3 regions of the Telluria sp. RT2P19 genome follow, and region 3 is predicted to be linked to each of the others. Evidence: predicted binding sites of a transcription regulator. Region 3 holds the regulator's gene; each other region holds the start of a gene.
What was found. The regulator HrcA, encoded in region 3, represses chaperone genes, less so after heat shock. The targets are predictions, from matches to a motif close to TTAGCACTCNNNNNNNNNGAGTGCTAA.
Positions count from the first base shown of each region.

Region 1: rpoH (RNA polymerase sigma factor RpoH) is a predicted target of HrcA. The motif match lies at 3,438-3,464, and genes of this name have one in related genera.
Region 2: groES (co-chaperone GroES) is a predicted target of HrcA. The motif match lies at 2,375-2,401, and genes of this name have one in related genera.

Region 1 covers NZ_JCASIL010000004.1:142,836-148,426, forward strand. The annotation lists gene ftsY (signal recognition particle-docking protein FtsY) at 268-1,389, shown strand; gene AC56KW_RS06885 (cell division ATP-binding protein FtsE) at 1,398-2,069, shown strand; gene ftsX (permease-like cell division protein FtsX) at 2,066-2,995, shown strand; gene rpoH (RNA polymerase sigma factor RpoH) at 3,583-4,473, shown strand; gene AC56KW_RS06900 (cupin domain-containing protein) at 4,523-4,933, opposite strand; gene AC56KW_RS06905 (LysR family transcriptional regulator) at 5,239-5,591, shown strand, end outside.
Region 2 covers NZ_JCASIL010000014.1:96,754-102,344, reverse strand. The annotation lists gene AC56KW_RS17630 (sulfite exporter TauE/SafE family protein) at 1-680, opposite strand, end outside; gene AC56KW_RS17625 (EVE domain-containing protein) at 681-1,151, opposite strand; RNA gene ssrS (6S RNA) at 1,236-1,417, opposite strand; gene AC56KW_RS17615 (cell division protein ZapA) at 1,463-1,774, opposite strand; gene AC56KW_RS17610 (hypothetical protein) at 1,771-2,106, opposite strand; gene groES (co-chaperone GroES) at 2,494-2,784, shown strand; gene groL (chaperonin GroEL) at 2,825-4,471, shown strand; gene AC56KW_RS17595 (PEP-CTERM sorting domain-containing protein) at 4,602-5,591, opposite strand, start outside.
Region 3 covers NZ_JCASIL010000002.1:381,356-386,946, reverse strand. The annotation lists gene AC56KW_RS03905 (hypothetical protein) at 1-226, opposite strand, end outside; gene AC56KW_RS03900 (hypothetical protein) at 246-833, opposite strand; gene AC56KW_RS03895 (HAD family hydrolase) at 1,062-1,778, shown strand; gene hrcA (heat-inducible transcriptional repressor HrcA) at 1,885-2,910, shown strand; gene fur (ferric iron uptake transcriptional regulator) at 2,995-3,426, opposite strand; gene AC56KW_RS03880 (outer membrane protein assembly factor BamE) at 3,506-4,111, shown strand; gene dapB (4-hydroxy-tetrahydrodipicolinate reductase) at 4,122-4,931, shown strand; gene AC56KW_RS03870 (barstar family protein) at 4,934-5,260, shown strand; gene leuS (leucine--tRNA ligase) at 5,387-5,591, shown strand, end outside.

The sequences.
Region 1 (5,591 bases), on a different contig from region 3:
ATATGGCAGCCGCCTGAAGAAGGCTGGGGTTTTCACGGTGTGCCCCGTCCGTTGTCGGCGTTGATCTCTCTGTCATCAATCCAGTCCACCCTGGCGCCATGCTGTCGAGCAGACGCCGAAGATATGACAGCCGCGTGCGGTCATGGTGCCGCTCGCGTGCACGCTTGTGTGTAATCCAATTCCGTATTGCTGCTCTGGTAAAATATTCGCTGGCTTTTTCATCGCCGGTCCCGCCGGCGTCCGCACGCAGTCCCGCCACCAGACACTATGTTTAGCTTCTTCAAGAGAAAAAAAGCGCCCGAGACCCCGGCGCCGGAACCGGTCGTGCCGGCCGTGCCGACGCCGGCCCCGGCGCCCGCGCCCAGGGCCGCCCCGGCCCCTGCCGCGCCGCGCCCGGTCGTTTCCCAGGCCCCCGCCGAAGCCAGCGTCCTGCACGAAGGCGCCAACCTGTTCCCCGAGACCGCAGAACGCCCCACCACGGCGGCTGAAAAGAAGACTTCGTGGATGGCGCGCCTGAAGGCCGGCCTGTCCAAGACCTCGAGCAACCTGTCGCTGCTGTTCGTGGGCGCCCGCATCGACGAAGACCTGTACGAGGAACTCGAAGCGGCCCTGCTGATGTCGGACGCCGGCATGGCCGCCACCGAGCACCTGCTGGGTGAACTGCGGCGCAAGGTCAAAGAGGACAAATTGCTCGACGCCGCCGCCGTCAAGGCCGCGCTCAAGGAGCTGATGATCGAGCTGCTCCTGCCGCTGCAAAAGCCGCTCGAACTCGGCCGCCACGAGCCGCTGGTGATGATGATCTCGGGCGTCAACGGCGCCGGCAAGACCACCACCATCGGCAAGCTGGCCAAGCACATGCAAGGCTTCGACCAGTCGGTGCTGCTGGCCGCCGGCGACACCTTCCGCGCCGCCGCGCGCGAGCAGTTGATGGTCTGGGGCCAGCGCAACAACGTCACCGTGATCTCGCAGCAGTCGGGCGACCCGGCCGCGGTCGCCTTCGACGCGGTGCAGTCGGGCAAGGCGCGCGGGACCGATGTCGTGATGGTCGACACCGCCGGCCGCCTGCCGACCCAGCTGCACCTGATGGAAGAACTGAAAAAGATCAAGCGCGTGATCGGCAAGGGCATGGATGGCGCGCCGCACGAGACGCTGCTCGTCATCGATGGCAACACCGGCCAGAACGCACTGGCGCAGGTGAAGGCTTTCGACGATGCGCTGCAACTGACCGGCCTGGTCGTGACCAAGCTGGACGGCACCGCCAAGGGCGGCGTGCTGGCGGCGATCGCGCGCACCCGTCCGATTCCCGTGTACTTCATCGGCGTGGGCGAGAAGCTGGAAGACCTGCAGCCCTTCAACGCCGAAGAATTCGTCGAAGCGCTTCTCGGATGACGGGGCCCATGATCGCATTCCAGTCGGTATCCAAGCAGTACACCCATGGCGACTCCCAGGGCGCCTACGCGCTGCACGACGTCTCGCTCGACATCGCCAAGGGCGAGCTGGTCTACCTGGCCGGCCCGTCGGGCGCCGGCAAGTCGACCCTCATGAAGATGGTGGCGGCGGTCGAGCGGCCCAGCAGAGGCAACGTGATCGTCAACGGCCAGGACATCGGCCGCCTCAAGCCGGCCGGGATTCCCTTTCTGCGGCGCAATATCGGTATCATCTTCCAGCAGCAGCGCCTGCTCAATGACCGCAACATCCTGGCCAATACCATGCTGCCGCTGCTGGTGACGGGGGCACGCACGGCGGACGCCGCCCAGCGCGCCCGCGCCGCCCTCGACCGGGTCGGGCTGCTGGACCGCGCCAAGGCGATGCCGCTCGAACTGTCGGGCGGCGAGCAGCAGCGGGTGGCGGTCGCGCGGGCGATCGTCAACCGGCCGCAGATCATCCTGGCCGACGAGCCGACCGCCAACCTCGACCGGGTAGCCGCCGACAAGGTGCTCGACGCGCTGCGCGCCTTCCACGCCGCCGGCGTGACCTGCGTGATCTCGACCCACGACGAACAAGTGCTGGACAGTGCCGCGCGCGTGATCCGCCTCGAGCAGGGTCAACTGATCGGAGGTGCGGCATGAGCCCGTGGCTGCGCCAGCACCGCTTCGCCCTCGGGGCCGCGCTGTCGACGGTACGCAAGTCGCCCGGCAGCTTCCTGTTCAATGTACTGGTGGTCGCGCTCGCGCTGACGCTGCCGTTCGCGGGCCTCACCCTGCTCGACAATGTGCGCCCGCTGTCCGAGCAACTGTCGGTCGATCCCGAGATCAGCGTGTTCATGCGCGAGGACACCAGCCGCGCCAGTGCCGAGGCGCTGGCGCCGCAGATCCGCCAGATCGTCGCGCCGCAGGGCAAGGGAGCGGCGGACATCGCTTTCATCCCGCGCGAGCAGGCGCTCGCTTCGCTCAAGGAGCGCAGCGGCCTGGGCGACGTGCTCGAAACCCTGGGCGATAATCCCTTGCCCGACAGTTATGTGATGAAGCTGGAAGGCTTCGCCAGCGCCGGCGCCGCCAGCCAGGTGGACCTGATCACCGAGCGCCTGGGCGAATTGCCCGGCGTGGAGACGGTGCAGGTCGACTCGGCCTGGGTCAAGCGCCTGGCCGCGATGCTGGCCATCCTGCGCCTGGCCCTGCTGCTGCTGGCGGGCACGCTGGGCATCGTCGTGATCGCGGTCGTGTTCAACACGGTCCGCCTGCAGGTGCTGACCCAGAAAGAGGAAATTGCGGTGTCGAAACTGCTGGGCGCGACCAACGATTTCATCCACCGCCCCTTCTTCTATACCGGCGCCCTGCTCGGCCTGTGCGCCGGCGCGGTGGCGTTGGGAGTGGTGATCCTGGCGCTGAGGCCGCTGAATGGCGCGATCGGAGAATTCGCCCAGCTGTACGGGTCGAACTTCCAGCTGATGCCGCTGGGGCCGGCGGAGATCGCCGGGCTGCTGGCGATCAGTGCCGCTCTGGGCCTGATCGGTGCACTGCTGTCGGTGCGGCGCCACCTGGCGCGCCAGCGCTGATATGGGTGTGAACGGCGTTGGCCGGCTGCCGGCCCGCCCTTCCTACAATCTTGCCATCAAAAAAATGCATGGGCAGGTGTTGAAAACCCGATAAGTGTCACCATGTGTGATAGCAGGGCGAGGCAGCCGTCGCGTGCGGCTGCCTGCTTATTACAAGACAAGATTACTCCGCATGACCACGCAATGAATCCTACGGCCTAGCTGCCATCCCCTACGCGTCCACGCGCAAAAGTCCTACAGGCTGCGCCGTGGCTACGTGCGCCATTCAACAGAGTGCGTGCCCTGACGGACGTAAGCTGTATCTAACGTTATTTTCCAGTCGTTCCTGCCTCACTTTTGAGACAAGTCAACTGGGCATGCAAGTCCTGCTCTACAGTGAAATCGACGACATTTCGATTCCCTAGAGCAATACTTTGGACAATCTTAAGCGCCCGGACCACTTCTGGCACTCACCCCGGGGGAGTGCTAATATATGGTCCAAGGCAATCGAATTTCAAGTCACGCATCCGGAACGCAAGCCGTCACAGGCGCCACGAAGCACCAGTTGACGGTATGGATGCAGCAAGATTACTACGAGGGAAATGAATATGTCCGCACAATCCGCATTGGTTCCGACCGGCAGTCGTGCTCTGGGACTGGGTTTCACCGGCAATCTGGGCAATATCGACGCCTATATCTCGGCCGTCAACCGCCTGCCGATGCTGACACACGAAGAAGAAGTCTCGCTGGCAAAGCGGTTGCGCGACGACCACGATCTCGACGCGGCGCAAAAGCTGGTGCTGTCCCACCTGCGCCTGGTGGTGTCGATCGCCCGCGGCTACCTGGGCTATGGCCTGCCGCACGCCGACCTGATCCAGGAAGGCAATATCGGCCTGATGAAGGCGGTCAAGCGTTTCGATCCGAACCAGGGCGTACGCCTGGTGTCGTATGCCATGCACTGGATCAAGGCCGAGATGCATGAATACATTCTCAAGAACTGGCGCCTGGTAAAGGTCGCCACGACCAAGGCCCAACGCAAGCTGTTCTTCAACCTGCGCAGCAACAAGACCGGCCTGGACGCGATGTCGCCCGGCCAGGTCGACGACCTGGCCAAGCTGCTGGGTGTCAAGCGCGAAGAAGTGATCGAGATGGAAACCCGTCTCACCGGCCGCGACATCGCGCTGGAATCGCCGACCGACGACGAAGACGACAAGTTCTCGCCGATCGCCTACCTGTCGTCGGACCAGCAGGAGCCGACCCGCGTGCTCGAGGCCGAGCAGGTCACCCGCCTGCACTCCGAGGGCCTGGAAACCGCACTGTCGAAACTCGACCCGCGTTCGCGCCGCATCATTGAAGCGCGCTGGCTGGCCAACGACGACGGTTCGGGCGCGACCCTGCACACGCTGGCCGAAGAGTTCAGTGTGTCGGCCGAGCGTATCCGCCAGATCGAATCGGCCGCGCTCAAGAAGATGAAAGGCGCGCTGGCGGCTTACGTGTAAGCCGGTCCGTCACGCTCCCCCAAAACCCGCTTCGGCGGGTTTTGCTTTTCTAGTGGACCGGCATGAAGAACGGCTTGTTCTTGTCCTTGAGTAAGAACACCAGGAACCTGGCCGGCTTGGTCTTGCTCGCATTGCGCCCCACCGTGTGCACGTCGCGCGGGTTTTCATAGAAGGTCTCGCCCGGGCCCAGCGTGTGTTCCTTCCCGCCCTTCACGCCCATCACGATCGTCCCTTCCAGCACATAGATGAAGCCGTGCGCATCGTGGCGGTGCACGGGGTCGCCCCCGCCGGGCGGATACACGACGGTGATCATCAGGACTTCCTTGCCGGGATGGTCGTCCAGCGCCTTGCTGAACAGCTCCTTGACGACCGGATCCAGCGCCGCGGCCCAGACGGGGGCCGCGAGCGGCAGGGTCATCAGCAGGCCGGCGGCGCCGGCGAATTTTCTCAGGCGTGACATGTTCTCTCCTTGAATGGGGTGTGAATATGCTGTCCAGTGTAGGGTGCGGCCTGCTTCCATGACAGGCGCCGGCCGGTATCCAGACTGCTGCCTCGAACGCAACAATCGTCGTCGGTCGCCGCACATCATGCCTTGGCGGGATTCGGCTGCTATTTGTCATTTACGAAAAAGATCAAGCACAACTAACATGGAGAAAGAACACAGCCACATCTGCAACTGAGCAGCAACTAGGCAGCAACTGAGAGGAAGCCATGAAGAACGAACGCTTCGCGATCGGTGAATTCGTCAAGCAGTCACCAACCGCCATGCCGGCGCTGCCGGCCGCACCCGGAATGGACGGGCTGGCCTCGAGCTTTTCCACCACCTATGCCGGCGTGCTCGCCTTCATCGCCGTGGTCCACGAAGGCTCGTTCGCCAGGGCCGCCGAACGGCTCGGCATCGGCCGCTCCGCCGTCAGCCGCAGCGTTCAGAAACTCGAAGCGCAGCTCGATACCCGCCTGTTCCTGCGCACCACGCGCAGCACCTCGCTCACCAGCGAGGGCGAACTGTTCTATGCCAACTGCAAGCCGGGCGTCGAACGGATCGTACAATCGGTGGAAGAAATGCGCGAGCTGCGCCACGGCGTGCCGCGCGGCCAGCTGCGCCTGCACGCGGCGAG
Region 2 (5,591 bases), on a different contig from region 3:
CTGGCCAGCACGATGATGGCCAGCGCCGGCAGGTAGACAAAACCCAGCGACCAGGCCGGCAGGCCCGGCTCGCCCCAGCCATAGTACATATTCGACAGCGTGCCCGACAGCGCGATCGGGAAGCCCAGCGCCGCACTGGTAGCGACCGCGTTATGGATCCGCACATTACAGCGTGTCATGAACGGCACCGAGACGAAGCCGCCGCCGGCGCCCACGAGTCCCGACAGGATGCCGATGAAGCCGCCCATCGCGAACATGCCCGGCTTGCCCGGCAGCTCGCGCGCCGCGGTCGGCTTTTTACCGATCAGCATCTGGGTCGCCGAGAAGGCGACGAAGCAGCCGAAGAAGAAGGCCAGCACGGAAGTGTTCATCTGCTTGCCGATCCAGGGCCCGATCCACGAGCCGACCAGGATGCCCGGCGCCAGCAGGCGCACCACGGGCCACAGCACGGCGCCGTGCTTGTGGTGGGCGCGCACCGAGGACATCGAGGTAAACAGGATTACGCCGAGCGCGGTGGCGATCGCCATGTGGACCACGAGTTCGTCGGCGAAGCCGCGCGCGGTGAAGATCATCGTGATGAACGGAACCAGCACCATGCCGCCGCCGATGCCGAGCAGGCCCGCCGCGAAGCCGCCGAAGGTGCCCATCGCGAGCAGGGCCAGGATCAGCCAGGGGTCCATTCAGGCTCCCTTGCCGCGCACGAGTTTGACCACCGCGTCCCATTCGCCCCTGGTGACGGGCGAGATCGACAGCCGGCTGCCCTTCTGCAGCAGCACCATGCCTTCCAGCGCCGGGACGGTGCGCATCTCGGCCAGCGGCAGGTAGCGCCCTTGCTCGCTCGCGCGCACGTCGATCGAGATCCAGCGTGGCGCTTCTTGCGTGGCCTTCGGGTCGTGGTAGTGGCTGGCCGGGTCGAACTGGGTGGCGTCGGGATAGGGGCCGCTCGCCACCTCGGCCAGGCCGGCCACGCCGGGCACCGCGCAGCTGGAGTGATAGAACAGGACGCCGTCGCCGACGGCCATCGCGTCGCGCATGAAGTTGCGCGCCTGGTAGTTACGCACGCCAAACCAGGCCACGGTCTGGCCGGGCGCGGACAGGACGTCGTCGAAACTGACTTCGTCCGGTTCGGATTTCATCAACCAATAGCGCATCGCGCCGTTCTCCCCACATCGATATCGGTGGCTATGCGCACAAAAAAAAGCGGCTGCGACAAAGTGCGCAACCGCTTATGTATTCTAGCCCCCGCCAGTGCCGTTTTTGCCGGCATCCTGAACCAAAACGGTTCAAGGCGGTCACGGTCAGATCAATTTCGGGTTCGTCAAACGAGTGACGCTCACTCCCATCGAACTTGTTCCACGACCTATGCGTAAGAATGGTTCAAGGAATATATGGCAAATCTCGAACACCGCAGGGTAGAGCGCAGTTTACTCTTTTGAAGCGGCATGTCAAACGGATTCGCCTTTCAAAAAAGATTTTCCTGGGGCGCCAGCACCTTGTCGAGCACGGTATGCATCGATTCCAGTTTTTGCTTGACCTCGAGGATCGACATGTCCGACAGCGGTCCCTGCGGCGATTTGACCGACAGGAATTCGGCGGCGACGCTCAGCGCGGCCATGACCGCGATGCGGTCGGTGCCCTTGACCTTGCCCGAATCGCGCAGCTGGCACATCTTGCCGTCGAGGTAGCTCACCGCTTCGCGCAGCGTGCGTTCTTCGCCGTCGCGGCACGCCAGGCGGTAGGGCTGGCCCATGATGGTGACGTCGAGATGGATCATCGTGCTGCCTCGCTATTGCCTGCGCCGTTGCCCGCGCTATTGCCTGGAACGCCAGTTGCCTGGTCGGTCGCCGGATGCGCGGCGGCGTCCTCGCCATCCTCGGCGCCCTCGCCGTCCTCTTCGCTCGCCGGATCTTCCGGCGGCTTGGGAAGTTCGTCGAGCAGGGCCTCGACCCGCCGCTGGGCCTCGATCAGGCGCTCCTTGAATGCGAGGTTCTCGGCGCTGAGCAGGGTATTGGCCTGGCGCAGCAGATAATTCTCGGCGCGCAGCGACTGGGTCAGCTGGGCGAGCCGGTCGATTTTGTCTGAGAGGTCTTGGAATTCGGAAATCATTCGACACTATAGGATCGAGATGGATTTTCCGTCAACCGAATCGCGCTGCGGTGCGGCACGACAGGCCAGCAACGACTGTCGCGGCAGCCTGGCGTGCGGCAGGAAAGCGCCAGGCAGTGTACGCTGCCCGCCTCTTGCCAAGTTCGCCACCGTCGGCAAGTAATGCCAGAAACACATTGCCCAAGACTTGACAGAATTGCGCTTTCTCAAGCTCATGAACGTATTTAGCCATCTTGCTGCTTGAAATGGCAAATTATCGTCCCTATAATTAGCACTCGTTAGTAGAGAGTGCTAACAACTCTTTGCAGACCATCGCAGTCTTGAACCAAAGGCTGCGACGGTGTCAAAACAACGCTAGTTAAACCACTGAATATTAAGGAGTTTTGCATGAACCTTCGTCCTCTGCACGATCGCGTAATCGTCAAGCGCCTCGACCAGGAAACCAAGACTGCGTCCGGCCTGATCATCCCTGATGCCGCGGCAGAGAAGCCAGACCAAGGCGAAGTCCTCGCCATCGGTAACGGCAAAGTGCAAGACAACGGCCAGGTCCGTCCGCTGGAAGTCAAGGTCGGCGATCGCGTGCTGTTCGGTAAGTACTCCGGCCAGGCCGTCAAGGTCAACGGCGAAGAACTGCTCGTGATGCGCGAAGAAGACATCATGGCCGTCGTCCAGCAGTAATTCCCTGACCCCATTCACGATACATTCGGAGAAATAACAAATGGCAGCTAAAGAAGTAGTGTTCGGCGACGCAGCGCGCGCCAAGATGGTTGAAGGCGTCAATGTCCTCGCCAACGCAGTCAAGGTCACCCTGGGCCCGAAAGGCCGCAACGTCGTGCTCGAGCGCTCGTTCGGCGCCCCGACCGTCACCAAGGATGGTGTCTCGGTCGCAAAAGAAATCGAACTGAAAGACAAGCTCCAGAACATGGGCGCGCAAATGGTCAAGGAAGTCGCTTCCAAGACCAGCGACAACGCCGGTGACGGCACCACCACCGCGACCGTGCTGGCACAAGCCATCGTGCGCGAAGGCATGAAGTTCGTTGCCGCCGGCATGAACCCGATGGACCTGAAGCGCGGCATCGACAAGGCCGTCGCAGCGACCGTCGAAGAACTGAAGAAGATCGCCAAGCCAACCACCACCACCAAAGAGATCGCACAAGTCGGCGCCATTTCGGCCAACTCGGAAACCTCGATCGGCGAGCGCATCGCTGAAGCGATGGAAAAAGTGGGCAAGGAAGGCGTCATCACCGTCGAAGACGGCAAGTCGCTGAACGACGAGCTGGACATCGTGGAAGGCATGCAGTTCGACCGCGGCTACCTGTCGCCTTACTTCATCAACAACCCGGACAAGCAAGTCGCCGTGCACGAACAGCCGTTCATCCTGCTGTGCGACAAGAAGATCTCGAACATCCGTGACCTGCTGCCGGTGCTGGAGCAAGTCGCCAAGGCCGGCCGTCCGCTGGTCATCATCGCCGAAGACATCGAAGGCGAAGCGCTGGCGACCCTGGTCGTGAACAACATCCGTGGCATCCTGAAGACCGTCGCCGTCAAGGCCCCTGGCTTCGGCGACCGCCGCAAGGCCATGCTGGAAGACATCGCTGTCCTGACCGGCGGCCAGGTCATCGCCGAAGAAGTCGGCCTGACCCTGGAAAAGGTCACCCTGGCCGAACTGGGCCAGGCTTCGCGCGTCGAAGTGGGCAAGGAAAACACCATCATCATCGACGGCGCCGGCCAGGCTGAATCGATCGAAGGTCGTGTCAAGATGATCCGCGCCCAGATCGAAGAAGCGACTTCGGACTACGACCGCGAAAAACTGCAAGAGCGCGTGGCCAAGCTGGCCGGCGGCGTTGCCGTGATCCGCGTCGGTGCCGCTACCGAAGTCGAGATGAAAGAGAAGAAAGCACGCGTCGAAGATGCACTGCACGCTACCCGCGCTGCGGTGGAAGAAGGCATCGTCGCCGGCGGTGGCGTTGCCCTGCTGCGTGCTCGCGCTTCGATCGACATCAAAGGCGACAATCCGGACCAGGACGCAGGCATCAAGATCGTCCTGCGCGCCATGGAAGAGCCACTGCGCATGATCGTCCAGAACGCCGGCGAAGAGCCATCGGTCGTGGTCGCTGCAGTCCTGGCCGGCACCGGCAACTACGGCTACAACGCCGCCAACGGCACCTACGGCGACATGGTCGAAATGGGCGTCCTGGATCCAGCCAAGGTCACCCGTTCGGCCCTGCAGAATGCAGCGTCGATCGCTGGCCTGATGCTGACCACCGACTGCATGGTCTCGGAACTGGCTGAAGACAAGCCAGCCGGCGGCATGGGCGGCATGGGCGGCATGGGTGGCATGGGCGGCATGGACGGCATGATGTAAATCACGCTGTCGCCGGACCGGCGCCGATTGCAGCCACAGTCGGCGCGGGTCTTCCCCGACAAAAAAGCCCGCAAGGTTCACGCCTTGCGGGCTTTTTGCTGTCTGGCGTATCGGTAGGCAGTGCGGCGGATCAGCCCTTGGCGCGCGCGCCCCTGCGGCACAGCCACAGCATGGCCACGACGGCCGCGCCGCCGAGCCACAGCGTGCCTGGTTCGGGCACTTCGACCGGCGGGTCTTCCGGGTCGACCGGAATATCGGGCGGATTCACGGGTGGGTTCACGGGCGGCACGACCGGGGGATCGGGCGGCTCCGGCGGAAGCTCCGGGTCATCGGGGGTCCCCGGAGGGTCGGGCCGGTCCGGAGTATCCGGGCTATCCGGCTTGTCCGGGGTATCCGGCTTGTCCGGCGTCACAGGACGGTCGGGAGTGTCCGGCGTCACCGGGCGGTCCGGGGTATCCGGCGTCACCGGACGGTCCGGGGTTCCCGGTGTGTCGGGAGTACCTGGCGTATCCGGCTTGCCCGGCGTATCCGGTATCGTCGGTTGCGTCGCGGCCGGCGGCGTAATGCCGGTCTCGACCGTCTGATCGTCGATCCTGCCACCGCTGTAAATGGGTGGAATTCCCGGCGTGTTGCCGGCAGGCGTGAAGCCACTGCGCGTCGGCGCCGGGTTGCCCGCGGTGGGCACGACCAGGCCGGCGCCATACGGGAAGCTGGCGGTCTGGAAGCGCGAGCCCGTCGCCAAGTCAGTCGCTCCGGGCACCTCGGCCGCCACGGCCACCAGAGCGCCCCCGTCCTCGACGACAAAGGAATCGAGTTCGGTCTCGGTCGGCCCATTGGCCTCGACCGGGAACATGGGCACGTCGGAAATCCGGTTCGCGCAGCGTGCCCGCATTTCGTTCTTGCCGTCGCTCAACAGGGTTTCGCCAGGCGCCAGCATGAGTTTCTTCTTGGTCCAGTACACCTGGTCGCCCTTGCGGTACGACACATACACGGCGCGCGGCGCGGTGACGGTCACCGCGCGCGCATTCGCGACGTCGAAACCCGCATAGTGCGCCGCGACCACGAGATCGGCCTTGAGGACCCGCGCCAGCTCTTCCTTGCCCGATACGCCGCCGGGAAT
Region 3 (5,591 bases):
CACCATACTCGAGCTTGTTCGGGAAGGCGAAGCTGACCGTGCCGCCGGGTGTGGACGGCACCGGGATGGCGATTTCCTGGCCATTGGTTTGCAGGACTGCGCCGGGATAGACGATGCCGGCGATGGTGCCCTTGACAACAAACTCGGCTTTATCGCTGCCGCCACAGCCGGCCAGGCCCGCGGCCAGGGCCAGCGCGAGCGCCGGACGGATCAGGGAAGACTTCATGCTTGAGGCTCCAGGAAAATTAAGGGGTGCAGGTAACGGCGACATTGGTAATGGCCGTCGGTCCGACGACGCCGCTGCCGTTGCTGACCGTGCAGGTCTGGTCGGCAGGCTGGCGCAGGATCGTCACGCCGTATGGCGAGTCTTCGGGAACGTCGGTCATCTTGAACGAGGTTGCACCCGCCGCGACCGTCACATTGTCCGAACCGTTGACCAGGACCAGTTCGCCCTTCAGGTTGCTGATCGTGCCCGACAGCGCGTGGCGGTTCAGGTCACAGGTGATGTAGACGGTGTACACGTGGTAACCCGCACGGCCGCTCGCGTTCTCGATCCTGCAATCGCTGACGTTCGACGGCCGGGACTTGATTTCGACGTTATAGCGGTCATCGGTTGAAATCAGGTTGTCGAAACGCCACTGGCCTGCGCCAGAACCGTTCGATGGCGGCTGGATGGCGTAGTCCGAACCACCGTTATTGGTCACGACCAGGCCGGTTTTCGTCACGCCGGCGAACTCGCCGCCCAGCAGCAGCTGGCCATCGTCGCCACCGCAGGCGCTCAAGGCGACCGCGCATGCCAGCGCCGCACCGGCACGCAGGTAGGAACTCTTCATAACATCTCCAAATAATCTAGCGGGAAAGCGCAGCTGCGCGGTTGGAATAGAAAAATCGCTCAACATTTTAGTCCATTTGGCAAGCAGCCGGTCCATTTCAGGCGCATTTGGTTTTGTATCATGGTGTAACCAGGATTTAACAAGGGCAATACGTTTTGTGCGCACATTGCATTTGGATGGGGTCATCGCTATCCTTGGGACGCCCCATTCCCCCCTTACTGGAAGCCGATGACCCGCCGCCGACCCTGGCCCAAAGCTGTCTTGTTCGACCTCGACGATACCCTGTGGCCGATCGCGCCGGTGATCCTGGAAGCCGAAAAACTGTTGTATGCCTGGCTCGGCGCGCATGCGCCGCGGGTCGCCGAGCGCTTTACCATCGACAGCCTGCGCCAGGCGCGCCTGGAATTGCTGGCCAATCGCCCCGAATTCGGGATCGACCTGGGGGCGCTGCGCCATGCCGGCCTGGTCGCCGCCTTCGAACAGGTGGGCGAGGACCCCGGCAAGGTCGCACTGGCGATGACCGAGTTCTTTGCCGCCCGCAACGCCGTGACGCCGTACGACGATGTGGTGCCGGGCCTCGAGCGCCTGAAGAAACAGGTGCTGGTCGGCTCGGTCACCAATGGCGTGGCGGATTTGCACACCATCGGCCTGGCCCACCATTTCCAGGCATCGGTGGCGGCGCGCGAGTTCGGCCGCGCCAAGCCCGACCCCGGCATTTTCCTGGCCGGCTGCGCGGCGCTGAACGTGGCGCCATCGGACACCTTGTACGTGGGCGACGATCTGCTGCTGGACGTGCAGGGCGCCCAGCGCGCCGGCCTGCGCGCGGCCTGGATGAACCGGACCGGCAAGCTCAACGAACTGGCCCATGACGTCAAGCCCGATGTCGAGGTGAGTAGCCTGGACGGGTTGCTCGACTGGTTGGAGACGTCCCACGTGCACGAATAACAGGGCTGAACATGCGTCACAGCAAGCCTTGTGCTGCCGTGCCACGCCCCAACCTGCCTATAATACTTGTGCTCATTACGTGCGCCACTAAACGTTTCCTGGAATCATGCAACTCGACCACCGTGCCCATACCCTGCTCAAAGCGCTCGTCGAACGCTATATCGCCGATGGTCAGCCGGTAGGTTCGCGCGCGCTGTCCAAGCTGTCGGGCCTGGAATTGTCGCCGGCCACCATCCGCAACGTCATGGCCGACCTCGAGGACATGGGTTTCGTGGCCAGTCCACATACCTCGGCCGGCCGCATCCCGACTCCGCGCGGCTACCGCGTGTTCGTCGACACCTTGCTGACGGTGGGGCCGATCGACGACAAGGCGGTCGATGCCGAGCGCATGCGCCTGCCCCCGCCACTGGCCAACCAGCAGCCGCAAAAGCTGATCGCCAATGCGGCGCAGATGCTGTCCTCGCTGTCGCAGTTCGCCGGCGTGGTGCAGAGCCCGCGCCGCGAGTCGGTGTTCCAGCAGATCGAATTCCTGCGCCTGGGCGAAAAACGCATCCTGCTGGTGATCGTCGACCCGCGCGGCGACGTGCAGAACCGCCTGCTGTTGCTCGACAAGGATTATTCCCCTTCGCAACTGACCCAGTCGGCCAACTACCTCAACCAGAATTTCGCCGGCCTGTCGTTCGACGAGGTACGCAAGCGCCTGAGCGGCGAACTGCAGCAGCTGCGCGACGACATGGGGCGCCTGATGCAGGCGGCGGTCGAGGCCGGCAGCGAGGCGATGGCCGAAGGCGACGACATGGTCATCGCCGGCGAGCGCAACCTGCTGGTGTCCGACCTGTCGTCGAATATGAGTTCGCTGCGCCAGATGTTCGAGATGTTCGAGCAAAAAACCGGCCTGATGCAGTTGCTGGACGTGTCGAGCAAGGCAGGCGGCGTGCAGATCTTCATCGGCGGCGAGTCGAAGCTGGTGCCGATGGACGACATGAGCGTGGTGACGGCGCCGTATGCGGTCGACGGCCGCATCGTCGGCACCCTCGGTGTGATCGGGCCGACCCGGATGGCGTACGAAAGGGTGATCCCGATCGTCGATATCACGGCCAAGCTGCTGTCGAACGCGCTCAGCCATTCCTGAAACGGCGCCCCGTTTTGCGAAAAAAAGGCGCATGGGGAAACCCAGGCGCCTTTTTTCTGTGCTCGCGAAAGCGGGCGGCAGGCTTTATGCAGGCTTGTTGATGCCCCGGCACTGCGGGCAGCTGCCGTAGATCGCGAGCGCGTGCTCGACGATCGTGAAGCCATGCTGCTCAGCAATCATCTGCTGGCGTTTTTCGATCTCGTCGTCGTAGAACTCTTCGACGCGGCCGCAGGTGACGCAGACCAGGTGGTCATGGTGCGAACCGGCGTTGAGCTCGTAAATCGCCTTGCCGGTCTCGAAATGGTTGCGGTTGAGCAGGCCAGCCTGCTCGAACTGGGTCAATACGCGGTAGACGGTCGCGAGACCCACGTCCATATTGTCAGCCAATAGGATCTTGTAGACGTCTTCCGCCGTCAAATGCCGTACGGAGCTGTTCTGGAAGATTTCCAGGATTTTCAGTCGTGGCAGCGTGGCCTTGAGGCCGCTCGCCTTCAGGTCGGTCGGGTTGTTACTCATGTTTGTTACTCGAATATTGGCGGAGTGCTTTATGATATAGCGTTTTGAAAGCTCCCGCTCGAACGTTTTGAGGTTAACTATGCGCGTCAAACAAGCCGTATTCCATCGATTCTCCGCCAAAGCAGCGCTGGCGGCGGGTCTCGCCTGCACGTTGACGCTGTCCGGCTGCGCATCCTGGCGCAACCAGACACGCCCGGCGCCGCCGGTGGCGACGGATGCGGCCGCCACTGCGGCCGACGCGGAACAATCGGCCGCGATCGCCAATGCGGGCGCGCAAACCGTCCAGGCGACGCGCCTGCAAAAGTTCCTGTGGATCTTCTCGCCTTACCGTCCGGACATTCAGCAGGGCAACTTCGTTTCGCAAGAGATGCTCAATCAACTCAAGGCCGGCCAGACCCGCGACCAGGTGCGTTTCCTGCTCGGTTCGCCGCTGATGATGGATGCCTTCCACGCCGACCGTTGGGACTACCCGTTCTACCTGGCGCGCGGCAATGGCGAGCTGACCACCAGCCGCGTGACCGTGTTCTTCAAGGACGACGTGGTCGAACGTTTCGAGGGCGGCAACCTTCCGAGCGAGCGCGACTACATCGACCGCATCGCCGGTCCGTCGAAGGGCAGCAAGGATCATCCCGAACGTCGCCCGGTAGAGCCGGCCAAGGTTGCGGCACCTGCAACCCAGCAATAAGGAGGCGAGCATGACGATGTTGAATATCGCCGTCGCCGGCGCCAGCGGCCGCATGGGCCGCATGCTGATCGAAGCCATCCAGGACGCTCCCGACGCGCGCCTGGCCGGCGCCCTCGACGTGCCCGGCTCGCCCTTCATCGGCCAGGACGCGGGCGCCTTCGCCGGCATCCTGACCGGCGTGGTCATCGAGGACAGCATCAGGCACGGCCTGCACAATGCCGACATCCTGATCGACTTCACCCGCCCCGAAGGCACCCTGCAGCACCTCGAATACTGCGCCGCCAACGGCAAGCAGATGGTGATCGGCACCACCGGCTTCGATGACGCCGGCAAGGCTGCCATCGCGCTGGCCGCCGAAAAGATCGGCGTGGTGTTCGCCCCGAACATGAGCGTCGGCGTGAACGTCACCCTCAAGCTGCTCGAAGTGGCCGCCAAGAGCTTTTCCGAAGGCTATGACATCGAGATCGTCGAGGCGCACCACCGTCACAAGGTCGATGCGCCATCGGGCACCGCGCTCAAGATGGGCGAAGTCATTGCTGACGCACTCGGCCGCGACCTCAAGGAATGCGCCGTGTACGGCCGCGAAGGCGTGACCGGCGAACGCGATCCGTCGACCATCGGCTTTGCCACCGTGCGTGGCGGCGACGTGGTGGGCGACCACACGGTGATGTTCCTCGGCGCCGGCGAGCGGATCGAGATCAGCCACAAGTCGAGCAGCCGCGTGACCTATGCCCACGGCTCGCTGCGCGCCGCGCGCTTCCTGGCGGACAAGGCCAACGGCCTGTTCGACATGCAGGACGTGCTGGGCCTGAAAGGTTGAACATGGCAGTGGCAGAACTGAACGGCGCCGCCATCATTGACGAAGCCTCGTTCCACCAGCAGAGCCGCGAGGCCTTCGGTTTCCCGGCCGACTATGCGGACAGCATCGACGCCTGGGTCGACTGCATGAGCTATCTGCGCGACGACGAGAACATGACCAGGTTCCGCCTCAAGCCGAACGAGGTGCTGGAGATCGTCATCCTCGAGGCAGACAAGTTCAAGGCGGCCGCGCCAGACCTGCTGGAAGAGCTGGCCTTTTGCGTCGGCGGCATCAACGAACGCTACGAGGATTACGGCGAGAAACCGGCGCTGGCACTGGTGTTGCGCTAATCACGAGGCAGCGTTCAGCGGACGCTGCCTTTTTCATTTTCCCCTCCCGTACCGCGCTATGCCGCAGTGCAAAATGAACGGGTTATAATGACCGGTTCCACATCCCACATAACGTCTGCAGAAATCATGCAAGAAAAATATAGTCCAGCCGAAGTAGAACAGGCCGCCCAGGCCTACTGGAAGTCGATCGACGCCTACAAAGCCGTCGAAAACGACCCGCGTTTCCCGAAAGGCAAATATTACGCCTGCTCGATGCTGCCCTACCCATCGGGCAAGCTGCACATGGGTCACGTGCGCAACTATACGATCAACGACGTGATGTACCGCTACC